DNA from 3 places in the Kitasatospora sp. NBC_00374 genome. Region 3 is predicted to be linked to each of the others. Evidence: riboswitches for the same ligand, from Rfam matches in the RefSeq annotation. Region 3 holds a riboswitch; each other region holds the start of a gene.

Region 1 (9,989 bases), 1.9 Mb from region 3:
AGACCCGGATCGGTTGCTGGAGCGGGCGGGGCCACACCTCGGCCTCGGTCAGTTCCGGGCGGAACCGGGCCTTCGCGGTGACCCTGTCCTGGCGCCAGATCTGCCGGAACAGCTCGTAGCTCTCGGCGTTGCGGTCCCACTGGTCCTCGGGGGTGACCTGGAAGAGTTCGCGCTGCGCCGTCCCGTTGCCCTTGCCGATGATCAGGTCGAGGCGGCCGCCGGACAGGTGGTCCAGGGTGGCGTAGTCCTCGGCGGCGCGTACCGGGTCGAGCAGGCTGAGCGTGGTGACGGCGGTGAACAGCCGGATCCGGGAGGTCAGGGCGGCGATGTGGCCGAGCACCACCGGCGGCGAGGAGGAGATGAAGGGCCGCTCGTGGCGCTCGCCGACGCCGAAGCCGTCGAACCCGAGCCGCTCGGCGAGCACGGCGTTGTCGATCACCTCCCGGAAGCGCTCGGTGGTGGGCTTCTGCACGCCCGTGACGGGATCGGGGGCGTGCACGATCAGGGTGATGGCGAGGAACTTCACAGCGTCGGCCCTTCCTTGGTCCTGGTGGCGGGGGCCGCGGGCGGCCGGGTCAGGCCGAGGTGGTCGCGGAGCGTGCCGCCCTCGTACTCGCGCCGGAAGACACCGCGTTCCTGGAGCAGCGGGACGACGGTGTCGGCGAACTCGTCGAGCCCGCCGGGGGTGAGGTGGGGCACGAGGATGAAGCCGTCGCTCGCGTCGGCCTGGACGAAGGTGTCGATGGCGTCCGCGACGGTGGCCGGGGAGCCGACGAAGGTCTGACGGCCGGTGGTCTCGATGACCAGCTCGCGGATCGACAGCCCCTTGGCCTCGGCCAGTTCCCGCCACTCCTTGGCGGTGGCCAGCGGGTCCCTGACCATCCGCACGCTGGCGCGGCCGCGGGCGAGGGTGTGTTCGCCCGGGTCCGGGTCGATCGCCGGGAGCGGGCCGTCGGGGTCGTGGGCGGACAGGTCGCGGTTCCAGACCTGCTCCAGGATCTTGATCGCGGTCTGTCCGCTGACCTGGCTGCGCCGTACCTCGTGGGCCAGTTCGCGGGCCTGGGCGTCGGTGTCGCCGAGCACGAAGGTCGCCGCGGGGAGGATCAGCAGTTCGTCCGGGGTGCGGCCGTGGCGGGCGAGGCGGCCCTTGACGTCGGTGTAGAAGGCCCGGCCGGCGTCGAAGGTGCCGTGCCGGCTGAAGATGGCGTCGGCGGTGGCCGCGGCGAACTCGCGGCCCTCCTCGGAGTCGCCTGCCTGGAAGACCACGGGCCGGCCCTGCGGGCTGCGCGGGACGTTGAACTGCCCGGCTATGTCGAAGTGTTGGTCGTGGTGGCGGAACCGGCCCGCGTCGGGGTCGGGCAGGAACACCCCGGACTGCTGGTCGGCGAGGATCTCGTCGTCGTACCAGGAGTCGAACAGTTCCCCGGCGGTGCGCAGGAACCGCTCGGCGCGCGCGTAGCGGTCCTCCTCGGCGAGGAAGCCGCCGCGTCGGAAGTTCTCGCCGGTGAAGGCGTCCCACGAGGTGACCACGTTCCAGGCGGCGCGGCCGGCCGAGAGGTGGTCGAGGCTGGCGAACTGCCGGGCGACCTCGTAGGGCTCGTTGAAGGTGGAGTTGATGGTGCCGGCCAGGCCGATCCGTTCGGTCACCGCGGCCAGCGCGGTCAGCACGGTGAAGGTGTCGGGGCGGCCGACCACGTCCAGGTCGTAGATCTCGCCGCCCTGTTCGCGCAGGCGCAGCCCCTCGGCGAGGAACAGGAAGTCGAACTTGGCGCGCTCGGCGGTACGGGCGAAGTGGGCGAAGGAGCTGAACTCGATGTGGCTGCCGGCCTGCGGGTCGCTCCAGACGGTGGTGTTGTTGACGCCGGGGAAGTGCGCGGCGAGGTGGATCTGCTTGGGGGGCCTGGCCATGGTGGTGCGTTCCCTCCGGCTCAGGCGCTTGCGGTGCGGGCGGCGTAGCGGTTGGCGGGGCGGGTGAGGCCCAGCAGGCCGCGCAGGGTGTCGGCCTCGTAGGCGCGGCGGAAGGCACCGCGGGCCTGGAGCTCCGGGACGAGACCGCGGGTGATCGCCCTGAGGTCGTGGCCGGTCACCGCGGGGCGCAGCCGGAATCCGGTCAGGCCGGCCCGTTGGCGTTCCTGGAGCAGGTCGGCGAGTTGGGCGGGGGTGCCGGCGAAGATCTCGGCGTCGCTGGTGAGCGGCTCGCCGAGGCGGGCGTCGAGCCGCTCCCGGCGGGCTCGTGCGGTGGCCGGGTCGTCGTCGAGGAGGACCAGCAGGTCGCCGAAGAGGTGCAGGGGCTCCCCGGCCCGGCCGGCCGCCCGCTGCTCGGCACGGATCTCGGCGACGATCGCCGCGGCCCGGTCGGTGTCGTGCGGGGTGACGTAGCCGAGGTCGGCGGAGCGGGCGATCAGCCGGTACGGGACGGTGGCGTGGGCGAGCGCGGTGACGATCGGCTGGCCCTGCGGCGGCCGCGGCGTGACGGACGGGCCGCGGACGGCGAAGTGCCGGCTCTCGAAGTCGATGTGGTGCAGCTTCGCCCGGTCGACGAAGCGGCCGGTGGCCGCGTCCCGGATCTCGGCGTCGTCCTCCCAGCTGTCCCACAGCCGCCGGACGACCTCGACGTGGTCGGCGGCCTCGTCGAAGGTCTCCTCGATCAACTCCTGGACCTGCGGGTCCTGGTGCTGGTCGGGCCGGATCACCGGGAAGGAGCGGCGGCCGAAGTGCGCGGCCTCGTCGGCGCGCAGCGAGGCCTGGACGCGGACGCCGGCCCGGCCGGTGCTGACGTAGTCGAGGGTGGCGATCGCCTTGGAGATATGGAACGGCTCGGTGTGGGTGGTGACCACCGTCGGTACCAGCCCGATGTGCCTGGTCAGCGGGGCCACCCGGGCCGCGGTGAGGACGGCGTCGAGCCGCCCGCGGACCTGGTCGGTGCGGCCGTCCGGCTCACCGTGGCGGGTGCTCTGCAGGGTCAGGGAGTCCTCGAAGGTGACGAAGTCCAGCAGGCCGCGCTCGGCCTCCAGGACGGCGTCGGCCCAGTAGCCGGCGGTGAACAGTTCACGCGGGCGGGCGTCCGGTTCCCGCCAGGAGGCGGGGTGCCAGCCGGTGCCTTCGAGCGCGACGGCAAGGTGGAGCGGCGGGAGGGGGGCGGGTACGGCTGCGGGCATGGCGGAGCTGCCTTCCTGATCGACCGGGAACGGACGCAGTGATCCCTGGGACGGGTGCGTCGACGGGGAGTCAGGTCAGCGGGGACAGAGTGTGCCGGCCACCCTCTGCAGGTCGATGTGCTGGCGTCCGTAGAGGTGGACGCGGGGCCCGCGGGGGTCGAGGGTGACGGTGGCGGCGCGGTCGGGTACGGCACGCACTGCGGTCACCTCCCCGGAGCCCGGACGGGCCTCGGCCGCGTCACGGTTCGCGTTTGCGGAGCCGGTGCGGCTCCGCCTGGTCATCACCTGGAGCACCCCGCCGCGTGGGAGGGTTGCCGGTCAGCAAGCCAGGGCTTGTCGCTGACGCTCGTCACCTGCCTCGACGCTATCCCGCGGGTACCGGCCTGCGCAATGCCCTTCGGGGACGACCGGGCTGAGCGGTCGTCAGGCCGGAGCGGGGCGCCGGTGCGTGATGCTCACGGCTGGGTCAGGTCGCCGCGGCGGCGCGCAGCCGCTCGCGGGGGACGACCGCGACGGCCCGGCCGTCGAGCAGGACCACGACGGCGGGGTGGTCCGGGCCGAGCGCCCGGTACGCCTCGGAGACCGCCCGGCCGATGCCGACCGTCGGCAGCGGTCCGGCGAGGTGGTCGCGGAGCGGATCCCCGGGGCGGGCCCGGCCCTCGGCGAGGGCTGCCTCGATCCCGGCGGCACTGACGGATCCGACGATCTCGGTGGCGCTGATCCCGTGCGGGCGGTCCGGTCGGGCGGCGACCACCGGGGCCACGGCGCAGGCCGCGCCGCGCAGGACGGCCAGCGCCTCGCCGAGCGGGGTGTCCGCGGTCGGCGCGGGCAGGCCCGCGCCGGGGACCGGTGGTGCGTCGAGCAGGGCGCGGACGGTCGGTTCGGTGTCCTCGGGTGTGCGCGGCTCCTCCAGGAAGCCCCAGTCCCGCATCCAGTCGTCGCTGAACACCTTCGAGAGGTAGGAGCGCCCCGAGTCCGGGAGCAGCACGACCACCAGGTCGTCCGGCCCGAGTTCGCGCGCCACCCGCAGGGCGGCCGCCACGGCCGTACCCGAGGACGGGCCGGCCAGCAGGCCCTCCTCGCGGGCCAGCCGACGGGCGGTCAGCAGCGACTCCCGGTCGGGGATCCGCTCGAAGCGGTCCACCACCTCGGGGTGGAACGACTGCGGCCACAGGTCGTCGGTGGTCTCCGGGTGGACGAAGTGGCCGATGCTCTCGACGAAGTAGGGGCTGCCGTCGCCCCCGGCGTAGACCGAGGCCTCTGGGTCCGCGCCGACCACGGTGACCCGGCCGCCGGACACCTTCCTGAGGTGGGCGCCGGTGCCGCTGATGGTGCCGCCGGTACCGATCCCGGCGACGAAGTGGGTCACCCGGCCGCGGGTCTGCTCCCAGATCTCCGGGCCGGTGGTCCGGATGTGCGCGTCGGGGTTGGCCGGGTTGTCGTACTGGTTCGCCAGCCAGGCGCCGGGGATCTCGGCGGCGAGCCGCCGGACGACGTTGAACAGGTGGTCGGGGTGCTGCTTCGGCAGGGCCGCCGGAGCGAGGACGACCTCGGCGCCGTAGGCCCGCAGGATGTCCGACTTCTCCCGGGAGGAGCGGTCGGAGACGCCGACGATCACCCGGTAGCCGCGGCGTCGGCCGACGATCGTCAGACCGATCCCGGTGTTGCCGGAGCTCGCCTCGATGATCGTCCCGCCCGGCCGCAGCAGCCCGTCGCGCTCGGCGGCCAGCACCATGGAGAGCGCGGCGCGGTCCTTGACGCTGCCGCCGATGCCGAGGAACTCCACCTTGGCGTAGATCGGGGCGGCGATACCCTCGCCGAGCCGGGTGAGCCGGAACAGCGGCGTCCCGCCGATCGCGTCGTCGACCGATTCGTAGACCGCCACCGCGGCCTCCTTCCCAGCAGGTCGGAGATTGGTGCGCCCCGCTTGACCGGGAGGGCGGCGGCCCGGTCCGGGGAGCGGGCGCGGCTGCCGCAGTGAAGCTTCCGTCAGGCCGGCCGGCCGGCGCAAGTGGCTGCCCCCGCCGCCGCCCGGCCCGGACGCACGGGTGCGCCGGTGGGGTCGGCCCACCGGCGCACCCGTGTGCCGCGGGGTCAGGACAGCTGACCGCCGTAGTCCGGGAGCTTGAAGGTCCGCTCGGCGTGGCCGCCCACCAGGTCCGTGGTGTTGTTGCCGATGTTCGCGACGATCGTGTAGCCGCTCTTCTCGATCTCCGCGCGCTTGGCAGTCTTGAAGGTCCCGGTCTCCTGGAACAGGTCCACGAAGGAGCGGCCGTACAGGCCGTCGACGGGGTATCCCACGGCCGTCAGGTTGTACCTGGTGATGCAGTCGATGAACCCCGGACGGGCGGTGACGAAGAAGACCTTCACACCGCGGGCGCTCGCGGATCTGACCACGTCCCGGACGGCCTGGATCGCGGGGGTCGGCAGCGCGAAGGAGTAGTCCGTCTCCAGCGAGGTGTTGTCGATGTCCAGGACGATCGCCGGGCGCTCGCCCGCCGGGGCGGACGGCACCCGCACCTTGAGGTAGGCGTCGGCCTGGTCGGCCACGGCCTGGACGTCCTTCAGCCAGGTCGCGTACGGCACGTCGGGCTTGCCGAGCGCCTGCACCGAGGCGGCCGGGGCCGCCGCGGGCTGCGCGGCGACCGCCGGGGCGGTGGCCGTCAGCGCGAGCGTCGCTCCCACGGCGGCCGCGGCGCCGAGGGTCCTGCGGCGATGGCGGAGGTGCTGCATGTCCGTGCTCCTTCATGTCGAGGGTCGGGAGCAGGATGGAGCACCAGGGTTACCCGCGGGTAGCCATAGGACCAAGATTTTTTGTGGATGTCGACACGTTGTCGTCGAAACGCCGTCAGGAGACCGGCCTCCGGGCGGCGTTCCCGGCCCGGCGCGGCGGCTCCGGCGAGCCGCGCCGGCGCGGCGTGCCCTCGGACCGGACCCGCACCGGCCGGCGCGGGCGGATGCGGGTACCGGCGGGGATCAGTCCTGCGTGCCGGGGGCGGAGAAGGTCAGGCCTCGGGCGGCCGGGACCCGGGGAGCCGGACCGGGCGGCGGCGCGTCCTCCTCCGGCGGCTGGAAGACGGCCCGGTCGACCGGCAGCGGCCGGGGAGCCGTCGCCGCCACGGGGGCGTCGGCGGAGGGTTCGGAGAAGTGCAGCCCGAGGGGGGTGCGATCGTCGATCATGTCTCAGTGTCGCACCCCGAACACCCGCGATCCGCCCGACCACCGGTTCGAGGCCGCTCGCGGGTGCCGCCGGCCGGCCGGCCCGATCCCGCCCGAGGCGGTGTTCGCGGCCGGGGGCAGCGGCTATCGTGAGCGTCATGTCCACCCGTGTGGAGCTGCCGGAGCAGCTGGAGGAAGCCGTCCGTTCGGCCGCCGCCGAGGCGGGGCTCAGCGTCGACGACTACGTCGTCCGGGTGCTGACGGCCGATCAGCTGGCAGCCGCGGGCAGCCCGGGCGAGCGTGCGGCCCGGGCGCACGCGCTCGCCGCGGCCGCCCACCGGCGGTGGGTCGTTGACGGCCGCAGCGAGACCGGCTGGATGTCCGCGGACGAGGTCTTCGGCCGCTGACCTGCGCCCGCGCGGCCCTGCCGGGATGCTCGCCGGGGTGCTGGCCGGGTCAGGACGCCTCGACGGCTGCCTTGATGCGCAGGCCGAAGGCGTCGGCGTCCTTGCGCGCGGCGCTCAGCGCGAAACCGACCAGCAGCTTGCCGATACCGTGGCCTTCGAGGGTGTTGAAGATCCGCACCCGGGTGCTGTTCTCCGAGAGCGCCTCCAGGTCGTAGCCACCGTCGCCGGCCGTCACGATGTTCTTGGAGATCTCGGCCCAGCGGACCGTGGTCGGCGCCACCAGCTCGGTGATCCGGAACTGCCGGCCGGTCTTCATACCGGCGTCCTTGACCGTGCTGGTGAACACGGTGCCGACCGCCGTCGGGCCGGGCGGCGTCTTCTCGATCCGCAGCACTCGCGGACTGAACTTCGGGTCGTTCTCGCCGTCGGCGAGGAACGCGAAGACCTCCTCGATGGGCCGGCCGACCTCGACCGTGGCCTCGAACTGACCCGCCATGAACTCTCCTTCGACCGGGGCGTGCCCCGACCTCGACGTCCGGGCCGGGGTGTCCGGGAATCCTCGCAGACCGGGCCGAGGAATCCAGTCAGACTCGCCTCCTCGGTGCCGGCCCGGCGGCCGCGCCAGGGCCGGTACCTAGGGTTCCGGCGGGGCAATGGGTGACGGATACGCATTGATCACGCGGAGGGCGGCGCGTTTGCTGGTCCCCGGGGGCACCGCCCGCTGCTCCCAGGTCCAGCAGACGGAGACCCTCATGACGCTTCGTGACCTCCCCATCGCCCTCGTGCCCGCCCCCCGCTCCCCCGAGCCGCCCGCGGGAGAGCCGACGACCGCGGTGCGCCGCCGACCCGCCACCACCGCACCGCGCCACGGCGGGGTCGCACTGGTCCGCGCCTCCCGCCGGCGGGTACGGACGGGGTCCGCCGGGCTGGTCCGGCTGGCGAGGCTCGGGCGCTTCGTCGAAGGCGCCGGGGTGCACCTCCCCCGGGGCGCGCAGCGACTCGGCCCCGAAGGGTAGGCGCCGGGGGCTTCCCTGCCCCTCGCGGATCAGCCCCGCGAGGGGCCGGGCAGGCCCCGGGAGAGCCACCCCCGGCCGACCGGGTCACAGCCCGTTGCCGGCCCGGCGAGCCGGGCCCGGTCGGCCGGGGGGCATGGGTAGGGTGTCGGCCGTCCGGTGGTGCGTGACCTGCGCGCGTCGGCTCGCCCTGCTCGGTGATCGGCCGGACCGCGCACGTACATGAACGTCCCGGCTTCGGGCAGGCGCTCCACGAGGGCGTCTTCGGAGCCGGGTCCGCCCGGTCGAACGGCCCACCCGGTCGCTCGGCCGGCCCGGTCGAGCGGCCCGGCCGAGCGGGAGGTGGTGAGCAGATGGTGGCGCACACGCCCACCGGGGTGCCGCCCGCCCGGCCGCGGGCACGGTTGCGGCTGCGGGTCCTGCTGGCGGTCGTCTGGCAGAGCGGGCGCGAGGTCGAGCTGATGCGGCGGGCGATGGGGTTCGCGGCGCTGGGCTTCGTGACGCTGGTTCCGCTGCTGATCGTGGTGGCGGCGGCCTCTCCGGTGCACGGCACGGGGTTCGCCGACTGGGTGGTCGACGGGCTCGGCCTGTCGGGGCGCTCGGCCGAGGCCGTCCGACAGCTGTTCTCATCGCCGCGCCGGGTGCTGGGCACCGCCACGGCGCTGAGCCTCGCGGCCTGTGCCGTCTTCGGCGTCTCCTTCATGTCCTGTCTGCAGACCGGATACGAGCGGATCTGGGGGCTGGAGGCGGCGGCCTGGCACTCGGTGTGGCGGCAGGCGGTCGGCCTGGCAGGGCTGATCGGCTTCCTGCTGGCCGCCGCCTGGAGCGCGGTGCCGCTGGAGCGCACCGGCGCCCAGCCGTCGCTGCGGCTGGCGGTCACGGTGGGCGGCGGGGTGGTGTTCTTCTGGTGGATCCAGTGGCTGCTGCTGGGCGGCCGGGTGCCCTGGCGCTCCCTCCTCCCGGGGGCGCTGGCGACCGTCTGCGCGCTGGTGGGGCTGAGGGTCTTCTCGCGGCTGGTGTTCTCACCGCTGATCGTCTCCAGCGCGCTGTCGTACGGGGCGATCGGGACGGTGCTGGTGGTGCAGTCCTGGCTGATCGGGGTGGGGTTCTCGGTCTTCGCGGGGTCGCTGGCCGGGCACGCGCTGTGGGTGGCGCGGCTCGGGCGGCGGTGGCGGGGTGGCCGGCCGCAGTGACCGTCCCCGGCGCGGCGGGCCGGGTGACCGGCCTCCGTTCGGGCTCTTGGTCCCGCCGACGCTGGCCGTCGGTCCCGCTCGGGCCCCCGGTCACAACCGGCGCTGATCCGCCCTCACCGGATCCGTCGGCACCCGTACGGCCCGGCCGCCGCGCGGCCCCCGCCGCCTTCCGCGCCGAACCGGGGTATCCCCCTGTGACCTGCGACGACGCCGACGCTACCCTCGTGATCCAGCCGGAACGGCCTGGCCCCGACCGGAAGCCGGGCGGCGGCCCGCGTGGCCGGCTGGTCGGAGTCCGTCCGGATCCGGTCGATGAATCCGCCGCGTGATTTCTGTGATCCGGCCGGCCCGCTCGGGTCTCCGGTTCACGGGGACTCGACGGTCGGACGAGTGAGGACAGCGGATGTACGTGGACACTGAGGTCGGGACGGCGGTGGTCGTTGCCGCGCAGGCCGGTGACGAGGACGCGCGGGACAGGCTGCTCGCGGCCTGCCTGCCTTTGCTCTACAACGTCGTCGGCCGGGCGATGAACGGCCACAGCGAGGTCGACGACGTGGTGCAGGAGACCATGGTCCGGGTCGTCAGCGGGCTCCGCGGGCTCCGCGACCCCGAGTCCTTCCGCTCCTGGATGGTCGCCGTCGCCATGAACGAGGTCCGCCGCCGCTGGACGGCCCGGCAGAACACCGTCGCCGCCCCCCTGGACACCCTGGAGGGGACCCGCGAGGTCGCCGACCCCGGGTCCGACTTCGTCGGGCTCACGATCCTGCGGCTGGGCCTGTCCGGGCAGCGCAAGGAGGTCGCCGAGGCCACCCGCTGGCTGGACGACGGCGACCGCGACCTGCTCTCGCTCTGGTGGCTGGAGACCGCCGGCGAGCTCACCCGGGAGGAACTGGCCGCCGCCCTGGACCTGTCCCGCCAGCACGCTGCGGTCCGGGTGCAGCGGATGAAGGAGCAGCTGGAGCTGGGCCGGGTGGTGGTGCGGGCGCTCTCGGCCGACCCGCGCTGCCCCGAGCTCACCTCGCTCGTAGCCCCCTGGGACGGCAGCCCCGGCGCCCTGTG
Region 2 (9,989 bases), 2.1 Mb from region 3:
ACCCGGATCAGCCCCTGCCCGAGCAGCCGGTCGAGCGCGCCGTACAGCGTGCCGGCCCGCATCCGGACGCGGCCGCCGGAGATGGCGGCGATCTCCTGGATGAGCGCGTAGCCGTGCCGGGGTGCGTCCGCGAGGGCGGTGAGCAGGAGCAGCGTGGGCTCCTGGATCGAACGTTCTGTCATGTCACCTAGATATACCGGTCGTCGGTATATACCGTCAGGCGAATCCGAACATTCGCCCAACCCGCCCTGACGGGCCGTCGGGCACCGGGGCCACAATGGGCGCATGACCGATCTGCTCGACCGCTGGAACGATCTGCTGCGCCGCTGCGGCGCGACCGCCGACCCGCTGCCGTACGGGCAGGACCTGCTGAAGCGCTGGGCCGAGCCGCAGCGCCGCTACCACACCACCGACCACCTGCGGGCGGTGCTCGACCAGGTCGACGCGCTCGCCGGGCAGGCCGCGGAGCCGGACGCGGTGCGGCTGGCGGCCTGGTTCCACGACGCGGTCTACCGGCCGGAGCGCTCCGAGAACGAGGAGCGCAGTGCCGTGCTGGCCGTCCGCGCGCTGCGCGAGGCCGGGCTGGCCGAGCCGCTGGTCGAGGAGGTGGCCCGGCTGGTCAGGCTCACCGTCACCCACGCCCCCGAGCCGGCGGACCGCAACGGCGAGGTGCTCTGCGACGCCGACCTGGCCGTGCTGGGCGGCTCCGCCGAGCAGTACGCGGCGTACGCGGCGGCCGTCCGCGAGGAGTACGGCTTCGTCCCCGAGGACGCCTTCCGGGCGGGCCGGGCGGCGGTCCTGCGCCAGTTGCTGGACCTGCCCGCGCTGTACCGGACCGAGGCGGCCCGTGCCCGGTTCGACGCGGCCGCGCGGGCCAACCTGGCGGCCGAGCTCAGGACGCTCGAAGGCTAGCCCGCCGACGCCGCGGCCCGGCGGGCGTGGCCGCGAGGGCCTCGGTCACGAGAGCTTTCCGACCGGCGCGACGGCCAGGCCCTCCTTGCCGCACACCCAGTGCGGATCCGGCCCGAGCTCGGGCTCCACGCTCAGCGCGTGCGGGTCGCCGTCCTCGGCGCAGGCCTCGCACAGCGGCCAGCGGCCGTACGCCTCCAGCAGCGCGTCCTGCACGTCCTGGGCGACCAGCCCGAGCACGTACTCGGTGCCGTCCGGCCACTGCTCCAGCCACCAGCGACGGTGCGTCACGGCGTCCTCGACCAGCGACACGACGGCGGCGTCCGCGACGTCCCGGGCCGTCAGGTCGGCGAGGATCAGCGCCCGGGCGCTGTGCAGTGCGGCTTCGATCTCAGGACTGGCCATCCGCCCATTGTCCCGCAGCTCACCGCGGCCCCGGAAACCCCTCGGTGGCCAGCTCGACCCCGAACGGCTCCGGCAGCGCGACCGGCTTGCCGAAGGGCGTGCGCAGGCTCTGCCGGTAGGCGCCGTTGACCGGCTCCGAGAACAGCGTCACGGTCGGGCCGTGCTCGTCGAAGCGGTCGATCAGCAGGTGGTGCGGGACGGGCGCGTGGGCGTAGGCCCAGAGCTTCCTGGTGCGGTCGTGCCGCGCGTTGCCGGAGGAGGTGATCTCGACGGCCAACAGGATCTCGGCGGCGTCGACCGGGTCGGCGTCGGTGCGGTCCGACTGCCTGAGCAGCGCCTTGTCCACGACCACGAGATCCGGCACGTAGACCCTCTCCGACTGCACGATCTCGACGCCGAGAGTCTGGTAGGCGCCGATTTCCGGCGGGAGGCAGCGCACCAGGGCGTCATGAACCTCGCCGGCGATCAAATTGTGGCCCTTGCCGGGCGGTGGCACCAGGACGATCTGCCCTTCCTCGATCTCGGCGCGCCAGCCCTCCGGGACCTCCAGTCCCCTCCAGGTGTCCAGCAGGTAGGTCCAGTTCCGTTCCGACTCCACGGCCATCGCGGTCCCCCCTTCTCCCGCATGACGCTGCTCGCCCTCACCGTAGCCGCGCTCCGAGGCGCCGGGACCGTTCATGCGCCCAGCGTCGCACGATCGGGTGAGACGGGGCGAGAACGCCGCGAGGGCGGCCTCCCCGTGGGGAGACCGCCCTCGCGGACGATCAGAACTCGCCGATCCTCGAAGGAGGATCAGAAGTCCATGTCACCGCCCGGCATGCCGCCGCCGGCCGGCGCGCCGGCCTTCTCGGGCTTGTCGGCGATGACGGCCTCGGTGGTGAGGAAGAGCGCCGCGATGGAGGCGGCGTTCTGCAGCGCGGAGCGGGTGACCTTGGCCGGGTCGATGATGCCCGCGGCGATGAGGTCGACGTACTCGTTGGTGGCGGCGTTCAGGCCGTGACCGGCGGGGAGGTTGCGCACCTTCTCCACCACGACACCGCCCTCGAGGCCGGCGTTGGTCGCGATCTGCTTGATCGGGGCCTCCAGCGCCACGCGGACGATGTTGGCACCGGTGGCCTCGTCGCCCTCGAGCTCCAGCTTGTCGAACGCGACACTGGCCTGCAGCAGCGCGACGCCACCACCGGCGACGATGCCCTCCTCGACGGCGGCCTTCGCGTTGCGGACGGCGTCCTCGATGCGGTGCTTGCGCTCCTTGAGCTCCACCTCGGTGGCCGCGCCGGCCTTGATGACGGCGACGCCGCCGGCCAGCTTGGCGAGGCGCTCCTGGAGCTTCTCGCGGTCGTAGTCCGAGTCGCTGTTCTCGATCTCGGCACGGATCTGGTTCACGCGGCCGGCGACCTGGTCGCTGTCGCCGCCACCGTCGACGATGGTGGTCTCGTCCTTGGTGATGACCACCTTGCGGGCGGAGCCCAGCAGGTCGACGCCGGCGTTCTCCAGCTTGAGGCCGACCTCCTCGGAGATGACGGTGCCACCGGTGAGGATGGCGATGTCGCCGAGCATGGCCTTGCGGCGGTCACCGAAGCCCGGGGCCTTGACGGCGACGGACTTGAAGGTGCCACGGATCTTGTTCACGACCAGGGTCGACAGGGCCTCGCCCTCGACGTCCTCGGCGATGATGACGAGCGGCTTGCCGCTCTGCATGACCTTCTCCAGCAGCGGGAGCAGGTCCTTGACCGAGCTGATCTTGGAGTTGGCGATCAGGATGTACGGGTCCTCGAAGGACGCCTCCATCCGCTCCAGGTCGGTGGCGAAGTAGGCCGAGATGTAGCCCTTGTCGAAGCGCATGCCCTCGGTGAGCTCGAGCTCCAGACCGAAGGTGTTGCTCTCCTCGACGGTGATGACGCCTTCCTTGCCGACCTTGTCCATCGCCTCGGCGATGAGCTCGCCGATCTGGGTGTCGGCGGCGGAGATGGAGGCGGTGGAGGCGATCTGCTCCTTGGTCTCCACGTCCTTGGCCTGGGCGAGCAGCTGGTCGGAGACGGCCGCGACGGCCTTCTCGATGCCGCGCTTCAGGGCCATCGGGTTGGCGCCGGCCGCGACGTTGCGCAGGCCTTCCTTGACCAGGGCCTGGGCGAGCACGGTGGCGGTGGTGGTGCCGTCACCCGCGACGTCGTCGGTCTTCTTCGCGACCTCCTTGACGAGCTCCGCGCCGATCTTCTCGTAGGGGTCCTCGAGCTCGATCTCCTTGGCGATGGAGACACCGTCGTTGGTGATCGTGGGGGCGCCCCACTTCTTCTCAAGGACGACGTTGCGGCCCTTGGGGCCAAGCGTCACCTTGACGGCGTCGGCAAGCTGGTTCATCCCGCGCTCAAGGCCGCGGCGAGCTTCCTCGTCAAACGCGATGATCTTTGCCATGTGAAGTGGTCCTCCGGGACGCGATCGACTGCATCGGACCGAAGGGTGCCCGCGACGGACGGCCCTGCGAGCGGGGGTCCTGTCCCCTACCGCTCCCGGGAGGCCTCACCGACCCGATCCGTTTGTCACTCTCGTACCGAGAGTGCTAACGCCAATGATTAGCACTCTCGGGTGGCGAGTGCAAGCCCGATCGCGGGGTGTCCCGAACATGGCGGCAGGCCCGCACGGGGATGCCGTACGGGCCTGCTGCCGATGATCTGTGGCCGCCAGCTCGTTGACCGAACCGAGGCTCCACAGGTCGAAGAGGTCACGCAACCAGCGCGCGGACCATGTCCGCCTGCGGACCCTTCTGCCCCTGGGAGATCTCGAACTCGACCCGCTGGCCCTCCTCGAGGGTGCGGTAGCCGTCCATCTGGATCGCGCTGTAGTGGACGAACACGTCCGCACCACCGTCGACCGCGATGAAGCCGTAGCCCTTCTCGGCGTTGAACCACTTGACGGTGCCCTGAGCCATTCCGAACTCCCCTTGTGCTGTGCTGGCCCTTCACGGACCCGCAGGGTGCGGGTCCAGAGGTCTGGAAGGCCGGCCCGGGGAACCCCCCCTGGGCGCAGCCGTGCACGCCGCAGACCACCGCACCGAGGCCCGAAAGGGGAACCGGAACGCGGGTGAATGCGTCGACCGCGGCTGAATGTATCCGGACATGCGCCCTCTGCAACAGGCCCTACTTTTGGGCAAATGCTACGGGCCGCAGGGGATATGACGGGATGAAAGCGGCACTAGTGTGCAATTGACGCCGGACATCGCGGACCAATGCCACAAATCGCCGGAATAATTCTGACGGCGGCCTGACAGTTCGGCGCTGCGCTTCGTCGCACCGGTCTCAGCGAGCGGACAGCCGCTGCGTACCCGACCGGAGGGCGGGGGCGGGCCGACTCGAATCGGCCTCGAATACCCCGGTGTCACGCACTCTATACCCAGCCACGTGGGCAAATGTCCGCCGGCAACGCCGAGAGCCGTCGCCGGGCCCGGAATTTCCGCATTCCGGTCCTGACGACGGCTCAGGGGTGCTAAGCGCACCCGGGAAGAGGGGCGTCCGCCGAGGTCAGCAGCCGCCGGCCACCGCCGGGATGATGGAGACGGCGGCGCCGTCCTTGATCTCGGTCTGCAGGCCGCCGTCGAATCGCACGTCGTCGTCATTGACGTACACGTTGACGAATCGGCGCAGCTGGCCGGCGTCGTCCAGGATCCGGGCCGAGATGCCCGGGTGGTTCTGCTCCAGGTCGCCGATCACCTCGGCCAGGGTGGCGCCCTCGGCGGCCACCTCGGCCGAGCCGCCGGTGTAGGTGCGCAGAATGGTGGGGATGCGGACGGTGGCGCTCATGGGCGTCTACTCCTTGCTGCGGGGTGGTGGGGGGCTCAGACGGAGGCGAGGCCGGCGGCGCGGAAGGACTCCAGGGTCGGCCGGATGGTGGCGGTCAGACCGGCGTCGGAGACCGCGTCCAGGGTCTTCAGGCCGTCGCCGGTGTTGATCGCGACGGTCTCCTTGGACGGGTCCAGCTGTCCGGTCTCGACCAGCTTCTTGAGCACGCCGACGGTGACGCCGCCCGCGGTCTCGGCGAAGATGCCCTCGGTGCGGGCCAGCAGCCTGATCGCCTCGACCACCTCGGCGTCGGTGACGTCCTCGACGGCGCCGCCGGTACGGCGGGCGATGTCCAGCACGTACGGGCCGTCGGCCGGGTTGCCGATCGCCAGCGACTTGGCGATGGTGTCCGGCTTGACCGGGCGGATCACGTCGTGGCCGGCCTTGAAGGCGGCGGAGACCGGGGAGCAGCCCTCGGCCTGGGCGCCGAAGATCCGGTACGGGCGGTCCTCGACCAGGCCGAGCTTGATCAGCTCCTGCAGTCCCTTGTCGATCTTCGTGAGCTGGGAGCCCGAGGCGATCGGGATGACGATCTGCTCCGGCAGCCGCCAGCCGAGCTGCTCGCAGATCTCGTACGCCAGGGTCTTGGAGCCCTCGCCGTAGTACGGGCGGAGGTTGACGTTGACGAAGCCCCAGCCCTCGCCGGCCGGGTCGCCGATCAGCTCGGAGCAGAAGCGGTTCACGTCGTCGTAGTTGCCCTGGATGCCGACCAGCTCGCCGCCGTAGACACCGGCCATCACGACCTTGCCCTGCTCCAGGTCGTGCGGGATGAAAACGCAGGACTTGAAGCCGGCCCGGGCCGCCGCCGCGCCCACCGCGCCCGCCAGGTTGCCGGTCGACGAGCAGGACAGGGTGGTGAAGTCGAAGGCGCGCGCCGCCTCGATGGCGCAGGCGACCACCCGGTCCTTGAAGGAGTGGGTCGGGTTGCCGGAGTCGTCCTTGACGTGCAGCTGGGCGGTGAAGCCGAGCTCGCGGCCGAGGTTGTCGGCCTTCACCAGCGGGGTCCAGCCGGGGTTCAGGTTCGGCTTGGACGCGACGTCGGCCGGGACGGGCAGCAGCGGGGCGTAGCGCCAGATGGAGGCCGGGCCGGACTCGATCCGCTTGCGCAGCTCCTCGGCCTCGTAGGAGCCGAAGTCGTAGGCGATCTCCAGCGGACCGAAGCACTCCACACAGGCGAAGCTCGGGCCGAGCGGGGTGCGGGCGCCGCACTCGCGACAGGACAGCGCGGCGGCGGGGCCGAGGTCGACGACGGCGACAGGGGTAGCGGTAGCCATGATGGCGGAGGCCTCTCTCCTCATCTTCCCCGTGACGCGGGCGCGCCACAGGACGGAATTGGCACCTGTCCCGCCGGGGCCTCGACCTGACGGTCAGTTAGCCGGACGAGAAGGTTGCCGGGACGTCGACGGGCCGTTCCCTCAGTCCCTCTGGATGAGCAATGTGGCGCGCGGCGTTGGAGCCGACAGCGCGTTTGTGGTCGTGCGCGGCGACCCACCCCGACGTGCGAGGGTCGGATCGCATTACCAAGACTGTATCCGAAGGCCCCGGTACCACCCCATGGCGTCCGACACCCGAGACGGCGTCGCCCATTCCGAGGAGCGAGACCTTGCCCGACCAGCCCAGGCCCGACGTGCTGCCCGAGGTGGCGTCCTGGCTGCGCCGCCGCTCCTGGACGGCGGGCGACCGGCCGGTCGCCTCGCTGCTCGCCGCGAAGCGCGCGGCGGGGGCGGCGGGCTCGGTCAGCGTGGTGCTGCCCGCGCTGGACGAGGAGCCGACCGTGGGCGAGATCGTCTCGGCGATCCGCGAGGAGCTGATGGAGCGGCTGCCGCTGGTGGACGAGCTGGTGGTGGTCGACTCCGGCTCGGTGGACCGCACCGCCGAACGGGCCGCGGCCGCCGGGGCGCGGGTGGTGCACCGGGACGAGATACTGCCGCGGCTGCCCGCCGAGCCCGGCAAGGGCGAGGTGCTCTGGCGCTCCCTGCTCGCCACCCGCGGCGCGATCGTCTGCTTCATCGACGCCGACCTGCGCGAGTTCGACCCCGCCTTCGTCACCGGGATCATCGGTCCGCTGCTCACCGATCCGGCAATCCAGCTGGTCAAGGCCATGTACGACCGGCCGCTGGAGACCGAGGGCGCGGTGGTCCCGGCCGGCGGCGGCCGGGTCACCGAGCTCGTCGCCCGCCCGCTGCTCAACCTGCACTGGCCGCAGCTGGCCGGCTTCGTCCAGCCGCTCGGCGGCGAGTACGCGGCCCGCCGCTCCCTGCTGGAGCGGCTGCCGTTCCCGACCGGCTACGGCGTCGAGCTCGGCCTGCTGGTGGACGCCCTGGACACCGTCGGCCTGGACGCGCTGGCCCAGGTCGACGTCGGCGTCCGGCACCACCGCCACCAGGACGGCCAGGCGCTCGGCCGGATGGCCGCCACCATCTACCGCACCGCCCTGGAGCGGCTGGACCGCACCCACCGGCTGAAGGCCGGGGACGGCCTGGTGCACCCGCTGCTCACCCAGTTCTCCCGGGACCCGGTCACCCGGGACTTCACCGCCCACACCCATCCCGTCGGCGCCGTCGAGCGCCCCCCGATGCGGACCGTCCCCGAGTACCGGCGGCTGTTCCCGTGACCGAGCGGCGCGCCCCGGCGCCGTGCTGAGTGGTTTGCACACCGGGTGTCGCGGCAAGCTTGGCAGTATGGCCGATCACGCGTCCGCACGTTCGAATCAGCCCGGCGCCGCCCCGATCCTGGTGGCCTCCAACCGCGGCCCGGTGTCCTTCACCAGCGAGGACGACGGTTCGCTGACCCTGCGCAGAGGGGGTGGCGGCCTGGTCTCCGGCCTCTCCGCGATCGACGACCCGAGTGCCGTCTGGGTCTGCGCCGCCCTCGGCGAGGCCGACCGGACGGCCGCCCGGCAGTCCCCCGACGGCCGCCTCGACCTCGGCGGCTTCGACGTCGGCGGCCAGGCCGTCCGCATGCTGGACATCGATCCCGGCACCTTCGCCCGCGCCTACAACGGTGTGGCCAACTCGACCCTCTGGTTCGTCCACCACCTGCTCTACGACACCCCGGTCTCGCCCACCTTCGACGACCGCTTCCGCCGCGAGTGGGAGTCCTACACCGCCTACAACGCCGCCTTCGCGCAGGCACTGGCCGCCGAGGCCGCCCCGGGCGCCGCCGTCCTGATCCAGGACTACCACCTGTCGCTCGCCCCCGACCTGCTCCGGGCCCTGCGCCCGGACCTGCGGATCGGACACTTCTCGCACACCCCGTGGGCCCCGCCCGAGTACTACCGGATGCTGCCCGACGACGTCGGCGCCGCCGTCCTCACCGGCATCCTGGGCGCCGACCGGGCCGGCTTCCTCACCCGGCGCTGGGCACTGGCCTTCGCCGACTGCTGCGCCGACCTGCTCGGCGCGGAGATCGACCGGGACGCCCTCACCGTGACGCACGCAGGGCGCACCACCCGGCTCGGCGTGCACGGCCTGGGCGCCGACGCCGACTTCCTGCGCGAGCGGGCCCACCGGCCCGACGTCGACGCCCGGCTGGCCTCGCTCAAGGAGGCCGTCGGCGACCGCCGGACCATCGTCCGGGTCGACCGCACCGAGCTCAGCAAGAACATCGTCCGCGGCCTGCTCGCCTACCGGCACCTGCTGCGGACCAGGCCCGACTGGCAGGGCCGGGTGGTGCACATCGCCTTCGCCTACCCGTCCCGGCACGACCTGCCCGAGTACCGCGAGTACACCGCCGCCGTGCAGCGGATCGCGCACGAGATCAACGACGAGTTCGGCACCCCCGCCTGGCAGCCGCTGATCCTGCACGTCAACGACGACTTCCCGCGCTCGCTGGCCGCCTACCGGCTCGCCGACGTCGCCCTGGTCAACCCGATCCGGGACGGCATGAACCTGGTCGCCAAGGAGATCCCGGTGGTCTCCGACCACGGCTGCGCCCTGGTCCTGTCCCGCGAGGCCGGCGCCTTCGCCGAGCTCGCCGAGGACGCGATCACCGTCAACCCGTACGACGTCGTCGCCACCGCCGAGGCCCTCCACCAGGCCCTCACCATGCCGCGGGACGAGCGCGCCGACCGCACCAAGCGGCTGGCCGCGGCGGCCACCGCGCTGCCCCCGCAGCAGTGGTTCCTGGACCAGCTCAACGCCCTCGGCTGAGCCCGGCCGCGAGGGCGGTGAGCAGTTCGACCACGCCGGCCGGGCCGGGGACCACCAGGTCCGCCCGGTCGGCGAGGGCCCGGACCGGGGCCTCGCTCCCGTCCGGGGCGCTGCACACCAGCAGACCGGCCATCCCCTCGGCCCGGCGCCGCTCCACAACCTCGTACGCGGGCAGGTCGCCGAGGTCGTCGCCGGCGTACAGCACCGTCCGCAGCGCCCGCTCGGTGAGGAACGCCGTCAGCGCCGCCCCCTTGTCCACCCCCGGCGGACGCAGCTCCAGCACCATCCGGCCCGGCTCGACCATCAGGCCGTGCGCGGCCGCGAGCTCGCCGAGCGGCCCCCGCAGCAGGTCCAACGCCTCCTGGGGCCGGTCGGTGCGCCGGGTGTGCACGGCCAGCGCCCGGCCCTTGTCCTCGGTCCAGGTACCGGCGGGCGCGCCCGCCCCGGCCAGGACGGCGGGCAGCTCCGCGCGGGCCGTGACCACTCCCGCGGGCGGCTCGGGTGCGGTGATCCGTCCGGTGCGGGCGTCCCAGCGTTCGGCGCCGTAGTGCCCCAGCACGGTCAGGTGCTCCAGGCCCGGGACGCCGGCGAAGCCGCCGTACTCCACCGCGAGCGCGGCGGGCCGCCCGGTCACCACGACCACGGAACCGACCAGCGGCGCCAGCGCGGCGAGCGCGGGCACGACCCC
Region 3 (9,989 bases):
GCGGGGCGCGCTCGCCGTAGGCCACGGCGAGCGCGCCCCTGGCCGCCTCCAGTGCCTCCTCCTGGGTGACCCCGAGGCGCAGCGCGTGCCGGGCGTACTCCGCGGCCTTGGCGGCCACCATCCGGTGCGCGGTGTCACCCACCGCGGCGATCAGGGTGCCGCGCCGGCCGTGCGTCTCCACCACCCCGTCCGACTCCAGCTCCCGGTAGGCGCGGGCGACCGTGTTGGCCGCCAGGCCTAGCTCCTCGGCCAGCGCCCGGACGGTGGGCAGCTTCAGCCCGACCGGCAGCTCTCCGCTGTGGGCGAGCTCCGAGATCCGGGCCCGGACCTGCTCGTACGGCGGGACGGGGGAGTCGTGGTCGACGGACAGCTGCACGGGCGCTCCTGACGGTTCGTGGGGCACCATTGTGCCTCCTGGACGGGTACGACGAAGGCCCCTGCGCGGACTGCGCAGGGGCCTTCGTACGGTGGCGATCAGTGCTGATCGGTCAGCACGGGATCAGTGGTGGCCGTGGCCGCTCTCGATCTCGCGGAACTCCTCCGCCGTGGGCTTGACGATCTGGCCGCCCTCGCCGAAGTAGCCCTCGGAGAGCTTGGCGCGGGTCTTGGCCAGGACGCCGGCCTTGCGGGCGACACCGTTCTCGTCGGTCGCCGCGGCGAGCTCGACCGGCTGGTGCTGCTCGTGCGCGGTGAGGGTGTGCAGGTCCTTGGCCGCCAGCGGCGTGTGGACCTCGACGAACTCACCGTGCGGCAGGCGCTTGATGACGCCGCTCTCGCGGCCGTGCAGCACCTTCTCCTTGTCGCGGCGCTGGAGGCCGAGGCACCAGCGCTTGGTGACGAAGAAGACGATGACCGGCACCACGAAGAAGCCGACCCGCACGAAGTACGTGATCGAGTTCAGCGACAGGTGGAAGTGGGTCGCGAACAGGTCGTTGCCACCACCGACCAGCAGGACCAGGTAGAGGCTGATCCAGGCGGCGCCGAGCGCGGTGCGGACCGGGGCGTTGCGCGGGCGGTCCAGGATGTGGTGCTCGCGCTTGTCACCGGTGATCCAGCCCTCGATGAACGGGTACACCGCGATCGCGACCAGGACCAGCGGGAAGATCGCCAGCGGGACCATGACACCCAGGTTGAGGGTGTGGCCGCCCCAGACCGAGATCTCCCAGCCCGGCATGATGCGGATCAGGCCCTCGGAGAAGCCCATGTACCAGTCGGGCTGGGCGTCGGTCGACACCTGGTCCGGACGGTACGGGCCGTACGCCCAGATCGGGTTGATCGTGGCGATCGCCGAGATGGCCGAGATGATGCCGAACACCAGGAAGAAGAAGCCACCGGCCTTGGCCATGTAGACCGGCATCAGCGGCATGCCGACGACGTTCTTCTCGGTCTTGCCCGGGCCCGCCCACTGGGTGTGCTTGTGGTAGAAGACCAGGATCAGGTGCGCCACCAGCAGGCCCAGCATGATGCCCGGGATGAGCAGCACGTGGATGGTGAAGAACCGCGGCACGATGTCGGTGCCGGGGAACTGGCCGCCGAACAGGAACATCTGGATGTACGTGCCGACGATCGGCACCGCCAGGATCGCGCCCTCCATGAACCGGATACCGGTACCCGACAGCAGGTCGTCGGGGAGCGAGTAGCCGAAGAAGCCGTCGAACATGCCGAGCACGAGCAGCAGGAAGCCGAAGACCCAGTTGATCTCACGGGGCTTGCGGAACGCGCCGGTGAAGAAGACGCGCATCATGTGCACGAGCATCGCCGCCACGAAGACCAGCGCGGCCCAGTGGTGGATCTGGCGGATCAGCAGGCCGCCGCGGATCTCGAAGCTGATGTCCATGGTCGAGGCGTAGGCCTCGGACATCCGGATGCCGTCGAGCGGGGTGTACGGGCCGTGGTAGACGACCTCGGCCATGCTCGGCTTGAAGAACAGCGTCAGGTACACACCCGTGAGGATGATGATGATGAAGCTGTAGAGGCAGATCTCGCCGAGCATGAAGGACCAGTGGTCCGGGAAGATCTTGCGCAGGTTGGACTTGGCCAGGGTGTAGATCCCGAGCCGTCCGTCCGCCCAGTCCGCGGCCGCCTCCGCCTTGTTGGCGGGCTTGGCGCGGGTGCTGGCCGGCTTCGAGGCGCTGGAGGTCGCGCCGCTCGTGGTGCTCATCGCTTGCGCTCCCAGAAGCTCGGACCGACGGGCTCGTCGAAGTCGCCGGTGGCGACCAGGAAGCCCTGCTCGTCAGTGGTGATCTTCAGCTGCGGGAGCGGGTGACCGGCCGGGCCGAAGATGACGCGGGCGCCGTCCGCCAGGTCGAAGGTCGACTGGTGGCAGGGGCAGAGTGCGTGGTGGGTCTGCTGCTCGTACAGGCTGATCGGGCAGCCGACGTGGGTGCAGATCTTCGAGTAGGCGAGGATGCCCTCGAAGCCCTTGTCGCGCGACTCGTTGTCCTTGATGTCGTCCGGAGCGATCCGGACCAGCATCAGCGCGTCCTTGGCGATCTGGACCTGGAAGTCCTCCGCCTCCTCCTCCAGGCCCTCGGGCTTGGCGAAGGTCAGCGAGCCGACGATGACGTCCTCGGGCTTCATCGGCTCGTTGGTGTTCACGTTGATCAGCTGGAGCGGCTTCTGGGGGGTCGCCACCTGCCAGCCGGTGTGGTTCAGCTTCTGCTCGGGCATCGGGCCCAGGTCGCGCAGCAGCACGACACCGGACAGCGGCACCAGGGCCATCGAGCCGATCATGGTGTTGCGGATCATCTTGCGGCGGCCGAAGCCGGACTCGGCGGCGCCGGTCCTGAACTGCTCGATGACGTCCGCGCGGACCTCGTCGTCGGCCTCGATCGGGTGACGCTCGGCCGGGATCTCGTGGTCCGACATCAGCGTGCGGGCCCAGTGGACCGCGCCGGCGCCGATGCAGAAGAGCGCCACACCGAGGGTCAGGCCGAGCGCGAAGTTGAGCGCGCTGACGTGACCGAGCGGGAAGATGTAGACGATCTTGTCGATGTCGAAGATCACGTACGAGGCGATGAAGCCGATCGTCGCGAGCATCGAGATCACGAACATCAGCGACACCTGGCGCTCGGCCCGCTTGGCGGCCCGCTCGTCGATGTCGGTGCGTCGCGGCTCGTGGACCGGCAGGCCCGGGTCGGCGAAGGGGTCGTCGTGGACGGCGACCGCGTGGCCGTGGGAGTCGCCGTGCGACTCCGGCAGGTTCTCTTCAGAGATGTCGTGGCTCATGACTTCTTGGCCTTGGTGGTGTGGGCGGCGACCCAGATCGCAACCGCGATGAGCAGACCGAGACCGAAGATCCAGCCGAACAGGCCCTCGGTCACCGGACCGAGGCTGCCCAGGGTCAGGCCACCCGGGTTGGGCTCATCGTTGGTGGTGTGGCGCACGAACGCCACGATCTGCTTCTTCTGCTCCTCCGGCATGGTGGTGTCGGGGAACGAAGGCATGTTCTGCGGGCCGGTCTGCATGGCCTCGTAGATGTGCTTCGCGTCGACGCCCTCCAGCGAGGGCGCGTACTTGCCCTTGGTGAGGGCACCGCCCTGACCGGCGAAGTTGTGGCACTGGGCGCAGTTGGTGCGGAAGAGCTCTCCGCCCTTGGCCACGGCGTCCGCGTCGGTCGCGGTGTACTGCTCCTTGGCCGGCGTCACCGGGCCGGGGCCCAGGGAGGCGACGAAGGCGGCCAGCTGGTCGATCTGGGCCTGGGAGTAGATGTTCTTCTTGGCCGGGACCTGGGCACCGGGCTGCTGCGCGGGCATGCGGCCCGTTCCGACCTGGAAGTCGACCGCGGCGGAACCGACGCCGACCAGGCTCGGACCGTCGGAGCCGCCCTCGCCGTTGAGGCCGTGGCAGGAGGAGCAGCCCAGGGCGAAGAGCTTCTTGCCCTCGTCGATGGCCAGGGACTGCGCGGAGGTGTCGGCCTGGGCCTTCTCGGCCGGCGCGAAAGCGGCGTACAGCCCCCCGGTGGTCGCCAGGGCGAGAAGTAGGACGACCAGCGCCGCCAGTGGGTGGCGCCGTCGTGCGGAGAGCTTTTTCACGGAATAACCCCGGTGTCAGGATCTGGTCGGCTGGTGGCTGCGTCCGGGTGCCTCGGCTGCTCAGGCCGGGCACGGGGACGCGCGGTCGGGTCGGTGCGGCGCGAGCCGAAGGGCAGGCGCAGTCTCCGGCCGGCGGCCAGCGACCTGATCAGCTGGTTACTTGATCAGGTAGATGGTCGCGAACAGGCCGATCCACACGACGTCGACGAAGTGCCAGTAGTACGACACCACGATCGCGGCGGTGGCCTGCTCGTGCGTGAACCGCTTGGCTGCGTACGTCCGTCCCAGGACCAGCAGGAAGGCGATCAGACCACCCGTCACGTGCAGACCGTGGAAGCCGGTGGTCAGGTAGAACACCGTGCCGTACGCGTCGGAGGACAGCGAGAGGCCGTCCTTCTTCACCAGCTCGGTGTACTCGAAGATCTGACCACCGATGAAGATCGCGCCCATCACGAAGGTGATGACGAACCACGACCGGAGCTTCTTCACATCACCGCGCTCGGCGGCGAAGACGCCGAGCTGGCAGGTGAGGGAAGAGAGCACCAGGATCGTGGTGTTCACCGAGGAGAACGGCACGTTGAGCGCGCTCGCCTTCTCGGTCCAGAACTCTGGGCCCTTGACCGAGCGGAGCGTGAAGTACATCGCGAACAGGGCCGCGAAGAACATCAGCTCCGAGCTCAGCCAGACAATGGTTCCGACGCTGACCAGGTTCGGCCTGTTGACCGCTCCGTGCGCGTGTCCGGTTTCTGTTGCTGTTGCTGTCGCCACGACGGACATTATGTCGGTCCCTTATTCCGTCTTCACGTCGGGGGGTCTCCCTCGGAGTGTCCGGTGCGTGCGGTATGCCCCGATGGACTCGGCCCGGCGGCCCCCGGGTGCCGCTCGCTGGGCGTTGTCCGATTTCTGACGGTTGTTCGACGGCCCCGAACCGGGGTCCACCACTCGTCTGCCCGGCGTGTCCCCCGGTGCCCGGCGTTCGTTGGAGGTGTACCGGCAGAGCCGTCCGGGTGGTCCGCGGCGGAGAGGGTGACGCCGTTACGCCCGGGAGGGTGAGTGACGGGCGCGGCGGCTTGAGCGAGATCGCGTCAGGGGCTCACCACGAGGGGTGGGCGGGAGTAGCATCCGAGGTGAACGTGGTCCGGGTCACACCGGGTCGCGCGGAGCCGACACGCACGACACCTATTAATGGGGACGAGCACCCGGGAGCAGGGCCCATGGCGCACACGACCGACGAGACGCTCACCGTTCTCGTCTACAGCGACGACCGCAACACCCGCGAGCAGGTCACCCTGGCGCTGGGCCGCCGGCCCGCCGCCGACCTCCCGGAGATCGAGTACCTGGAGTGCGCGACCACCCCCGCCGTCCTGCGGGCGCTGGAGAAGGGCGGTGTCGACCTCTGCGTGCTGGACGGCGAGGCCGCACCGGCCGGCGGGCTCGGCCTCGGCCGGCAGCTCAAGGACGAGATCTACGGCTGCCCGCCCGTGCTGGTGCTGATCGGGCGCCCGCAGGACTCCTGGCTGGCCGCCTGGAGCCGGGCCGACGCCGCCGTGTCCCACCCGGTCGACCCGGTCGCGCTGGCCGAGTCCGCCGCGACGCTGCTGCGGGCCCGGATCGCCCGGCGGACCCCGGCGCACCGGTAGGCGCGCCGATCCCCACGGCCCCGGTTCGACCGGTCGTCTCAGCAGGAGAGAAGCCGTCCCGAGATTCCGGCGCGCGCCCCGCGCCGCTCGCTAGGCTGACTCCGACCTGATGGTGATGTACCGATGAGAGCTGGAGTCAGCCATGGTGAACGTGCACCCTGCGAACGGCGGCGACGACCCCGCGCAGGTGGTCCGCACCTGGCCGGACGTCCTGACTGCACTGCTGAAGGGGGAGGACCTCGCCCAGGCCGACACCGCCTGGGCGATGGACCGGATCATGACCGGCGAGGCCACCCCGGTGCAGGTGGCCGGCTTCATGGTCGCGCTGCGGGCCAAGGGCGAGACGGTGGCGGAGGTCTCCGGCCTGGTCGACGCGATGTACGCGCACGCCGAGCCATTGCACATCCCCGGCCCGGCGGTGGACATCGTCGGCACCGGCGGCGACCGGGCCAAGACGGTCAACATCTCCACCATGTCGGCGATCGTCGCGGCGGCCGCCGGCGCCAAGGTGGTCAAGCACGGCAACCGGGCCGCCTCCTCGGCCAGCGGCTCCTCCGACGTGCTGGAGCGGCTCGGCATCCGGCTCGACCTGAGCGCGCGCCGGGTCGCCGAGGTGGCCGAGGAGACCGGGCTGACGTTCTGCTTCGCCGCCAAGTTCCACCCCGCCATGCGGCACGCCGCGCAGGCCCGCCGCGACCTCGGGGTGCCGACCGCGTTCAACATCCTCGGCCCGCTGACCAACCCGGCCAAGGTCACCGCGCACGCCATCGGCTGCTTCGACACCCGGCTGGCCGGCCTGATCGCCGGCGTGCTCGCCCGGCGGGGCTCCACCGCCCTGGTCTTCCGCGGTGACGACGGCCTGGACGAGCTGACCATCTCGACCACCTCGCGGATCTGGCTGGTCGACGGGGGCCGCGTCACCGAGAGCTCCTTCGACCCGAGGGAGGTCGGCATCGACCTGGTCGGCCTGGAGGCGCTGCGCGGCGCCGATCCCGAGTACAACGCGGGCGTGGTGCGCCGGCTGCTGGCCGGGGAGCGCGGCCCGGTCCGGGACGCCGTCCTGCTCAACAGCGCCGCCGCGCTGGTCGCCCTCGACCTCACCGACGCCCCGCTCGCCGAGCAGCTCGCGGCCGGCATCGAGCGGACCGCCGCGGCGATCGACTCCGGCGCGGCCGCGGCGACCCTCAAGCACTGGGTCGAGGCCACGGCCCGCGACTGACCGGATCCGACGGGGCCCGCCGGGCAGCCTGCTCGGCGGGCCCCGCCGCGTCCGAATGCCGGAACGGTGTTTGACCACTCTCCGGATGCTGGCCTAGAGTCCGTGCCAGGTCATGAGTGACAGCGACAAGCCCCAGCTTGCTGTCCGGCAACCCTCCGTCCGTGGCGGGGTGCCCTGGGTGAGGACCGGGCCACTCGGCGATCCGTCCGCGTGGCAAGCGCGGACTTCCGGCATCGCACTCCCGGGGTCCTTTCCCAGGAGGAGTGCACCCCGTGACTGTTTCCACCGGTCTCCGCGCCCCGCTCGCCGTCCTCGGCCACGACGTCCAGGTCCCGCTGGTCGGCGGCGAGAAGGTCACCTACGCCGCGCTCGACTACGCCGCCAGCGCCCCCGCCCTGCAGCGGGTCTGGGACGACGTCGCCGCCTACGCCCCCTACTACGGCAGCGTGCACCGCGGGGCCGGCTACCTCTCCCAGCTCTCCACCGACCTGTTCGAGCAGAGCCGCCGTACCGTCGCCGACTTCCTCGACCTGCGCGAGGACGACCAGGTGGTCTTCACCCGGGCCACCACCGACTCGCTCAACCTGCTGGCCGCCGCCGTGCCCGCCGGCACCCGGGTGTTCGCCTTCGAGACCGAGCACCACGCCTCGCTGCTGCCCTGGCGCCGCGAGGGCGTCACCGTCCACTACCTGCGCGCACCCCGCTCGCACGCCGAGGCGGTCGCCGCGCTGGACGCCGCACTGACCGAGCACCCCGACGGGCCGCGGCTGCTGTGCGTCACCGGTGCCTCCAACGTCACCGGCGAGCTGTGGCCGGTCGCCGAGCTCACCGAGACCGCCCACCGGCACGGTGCCCGGATCGTCCTGGACGCCGCGCAGCTGGCCCCGCACCACCGGGTGTCGGTCCGCGAGCTGGACGTCGACTGGATCGCCTTCTCCGGCCACAAGCTCTACGCCCCGTTCGGCGCCGGCGTGCTGGCCGGCCGCAGCGACTGGCTGGACGCGGCCGAGCCGTACCTGGCCGGCGGCGGCGCCAGCCGTACCGTGGCCCGCGAGGCGGACGGCTCGGTGGCCGTCGAGTGGCACCGCGGGCCGTCCCGGCACGAGGCCGGCTCGCCGAACGTGATCGGCGCCTACGCCATCGCCTCCGCCTGCCGGGCGCTCACCGAGGCCGGCTTCGACGCGCTCCAGGCCCGCGAGCAGGAGCTGATCGAGCGGCTGAAGGCCGGACTGGCCGAGATCCCCGAGGTCAGGGTGCTCAGCCTGTTCGGCACCGACGCGGCCCGGGTCGGCGTGCTCTCGTTCGTGGTGCGGGGCTGGAACAGCTCGCACTTCTCGGCCGCGCTCTCCGCCGAGTACGGCATCGGCGTGCGCGACGGCCTGTTCTGCGCCCACCCGCTGGTGCGGACCCTGCTCGGCGGGGAGGAGGCGGCGCCGTCCGAGTGCGGTGCGCCGGAGGCCTCGCTGCCCGGCGAGCGCAGCCTGAACGCGATCCGGGTCAGCTTCGGCGCCGGCACCCCCGACGAGCACCTGGACCGCTTCCTGGGCGCCGTCCGCGAGCTGGTCACCGACGGGGCCCGCTGGAGCTACCGCAACGAGGGCGGCCGCTGCGTGGCGGACGTGCTGTCGCCGGCGCGCGGCTAGCCGCCCGCCGGCCCGCGGACGCTCCGCCCCTGGCTACTCCAGGCCGAGGGCGAAGGCGGCCTCGAGGTCGTGCTGGGAGTAGGTGCGGAACGCGATCTGGGTCTCGGTGTGCTCGACCCCGGGCACCTTGTTGACCTGGCCGGGGATCACCTCGGCCAGGTCCTCGTGCTGCCGCACACGGACCATCGCCACCAGGTCGTAGCTTCCGGTGACCGAGTAGACCTCGCTGACGCCCTCGATCGCGGCGATCGCCTCGGCGATCTCGGGGATCCGGTCGACGCTGGTCTTGATGAGGACGATCGCGGTGATCACGGCTGGGCTCCTGTGTGAGGGGACGGGCCCAGCGTATCCGCCGTCAGGTGGGCCGTCTGCTGCCTCGCGCACTCCCGGCCCAGGCGATCAGCCAACCGGTCGCGAAGCCGATCACGTGCACCAGGTACGCCACCCCGGAGCCGCCGGCCCGGACCGACCACCACTGCAGGGCGAACCACAGGCCCAGCACCAGCCAGGCCGGGAAGCGCAGCGGGAGGAAGAGGAGCACCGGCACCAGGGTGGTGACCCGGGCCCTCGGGAAGAGCCGCAGATACGCACCGAGCACCCCGGCGATCGCCCCCGAGGCGCCCACCAGGGCCCGGACCGCCTCGTCCGAGTGCGCCTCCGCCAGCGCGTAGCCGTAGGTGGCCAGGTAACCGATCGCCAGGTAGCAGAGCAGGAACCTGACCCGTCCCAGACGCTCCTCCACCCCGGGGCCGAAGACGAACAGGAACAGCATGTTGCCGAGCAGGTGCAGCCAGCCCGCGTGGACGAACAGCGAGGTCAGCACCGACAGGACAGGGCTCTTGCCGGGGGTCGGCAGCAGCTCGCAGCCGTCCGTCGCGGGGGACAGCGCGCGCAGCTGACCGGCGGTCAGCGGGTGCCGCTCCAGCAGCTCGACCGGCACCGCGCCCCAGCGCTGCTCGTACCGCTGCTCGGCGCAGACCCGGGCGTCGCCGGTGCCGTAGACCGGGTTCAGGCCGAAGCTGGGGCCGCACAGCAGGACCAGGGCGCTCAGCGCGATCAGGGTGAAGGTGACCACCGGCGGCCGCCCGGGCAGGGCGGCGCGCGGACGGCCGACCCGGGCGAGAACGGGGAGCGCCATTCCCGGAGCATTCCTCCGGGCCGGGCGGGCGACACCGTGGTTACCGCGTACGGGTGAACGGATGTTCGCGGGTGGCCGGTGATCGCGCGCCGAGGCGCAGGCAATAGGCTTGAGGGCCCGGAACAGGGACCATCCGAGAGGACCTCGATGACCATCGCCGCCCCCACCGCCGAGACCCGCTGGCGCTGCACGCTGTGCGGCAACCTCACCCGCTTCGACGTGACCCGGTCGGCCCGTGTGGTCGAGTACCTGCACTTCGACCTGGCCGGCGAGTCAAAGGTGGAGGAGACCGAGGTGCTCAGCGAGACCCTGGAG

Evidence for each region. A riboswitch is a leader RNA that binds a small molecule or an ion and turns the genes downstream of it on or off. The one in region 3 is predicted to bind S-adenosylmethionine.
Region 1: linked by a shared signal. The riboswitch ahead of OG871_RS03325 (putative leader peptide) and the one ahead of OG871_RS11735 (aminotransferase class V-fold PLP-dependent enzyme) in region 3 are both predicted to bind S-adenosylmethionine.
Region 2: linked by a shared signal. The riboswitch ahead of thrC (threonine synthase) and the one ahead of OG871_RS11735 (aminotransferase class V-fold PLP-dependent enzyme) in region 3 are both predicted to bind S-adenosylmethionine.

The regions. Positions count from the first base shown of each region.
Region 1 covers NZ_CP107964.1:716,415-726,403, forward strand. The annotation lists gene OG871_RS03310 (LLM class flavin-dependent oxidoreductase) at 1-526, opposite strand, end outside; gene OG871_RS03315 (NtaA/DmoA family FMN-dependent monooxygenase) at 523-1,908, opposite strand; gene OG871_RS03320 (LLM class flavin-dependent oxidoreductase) at 1,929-3,158, opposite strand; gene OG871_RS03325 (putative leader peptide) at 3,234-3,356, opposite strand; SAM riboswitch class IV at 3,401-3,512, opposite strand; gene OG871_RS03330 (pyridoxal-phosphate dependent enzyme) at 3,625-5,043, opposite strand; gene OG871_RS03335 (HAD family acid phosphatase) at 5,253-5,891, opposite strand; gene OG871_RS03340 (hypothetical protein) at 6,135-6,338, opposite strand; gene OG871_RS03345 (hypothetical protein) at 6,476-6,724, shown strand; gene OG871_RS03350 (SRPBCC family protein) at 6,774-7,220, opposite strand; gene OG871_RS03355 (hypothetical protein) at 7,477-7,740, shown strand; gene OG871_RS03360 (YhjD/YihY/BrkB family envelope integrity protein) at 8,091-8,930, shown strand; gene OG871_RS03365 (sigma-70 family RNA polymerase sigma factor) at 9,334-9,989, shown strand, end outside.
Region 2 covers NZ_CP107964.1:4,768,092-4,778,080, reverse strand. The annotation lists gene OG871_RS21565 (PadR family transcriptional regulator) at 1-182, opposite strand, end outside; gene OG871_RS21560 (hypothetical protein) at 286-912, shown strand; gene OG871_RS21555 (hypothetical protein) at 958-1,314, opposite strand; gene OG871_RS21550 (Uma2 family endonuclease) at 1,334-1,918, opposite strand; gene groL (chaperonin GroEL) at 2,107-3,729, opposite strand; gene OG871_RS21540 (cold-shock protein) at 4,037-4,243, opposite strand; gene OG871_RS21535 (ubiquitin-like small modifier protein 1) at 4,833-5,111, opposite strand; gene thrC (threonine synthase) at 5,147-6,424, opposite strand; SAM riboswitch class I at 6,442-6,585, opposite strand; gene OG871_RS21525 (glucosyl-3-phosphoglycerate synthase) at 6,778-7,764, shown strand; gene OG871_RS21520 (trehalose-6-phosphate synthase) at 7,832-9,301, shown strand; gene otsB (trehalose-phosphatase) at 9,285-9,989, opposite strand, start outside.
Region 3 covers NZ_CP107964.1:2,622,971-2,632,959, reverse strand. The annotation lists gene OG871_RS11770 (GntR family transcriptional regulator) at 1-376, opposite strand, end outside; gene OG871_RS11765 (cytochrome bc complex cytochrome b subunit) at 500-2,161, opposite strand; gene OG871_RS11760 (Rieske 2Fe-2S domain-containing protein) at 2,158-3,228, opposite strand; gene OG871_RS11755 (c-type cytochrome) at 3,225-4,034, opposite strand; gene OG871_RS11750 (heme-copper oxidase subunit III) at 4,191-4,811, opposite strand; gene OG871_RS11745 (hypothetical protein) at 5,249-5,674, shown strand; gene trpD (anthranilate phosphoribosyltransferase) at 5,817-6,893, shown strand; SAM riboswitch class IV at 7,002-7,119, shown strand; gene OG871_RS11735 (aminotransferase class V-fold PLP-dependent enzyme) at 7,166-8,536, shown strand; gene OG871_RS11730 (Lrp/AsnC ligand binding domain-containing protein) at 8,570-8,848, opposite strand; gene OG871_RS11725 (rhomboid family intramembrane serine protease) at 8,892-9,674, opposite strand; gene OG871_RS11720 (hypothetical protein) at 9,822-9,989, shown strand, end outside.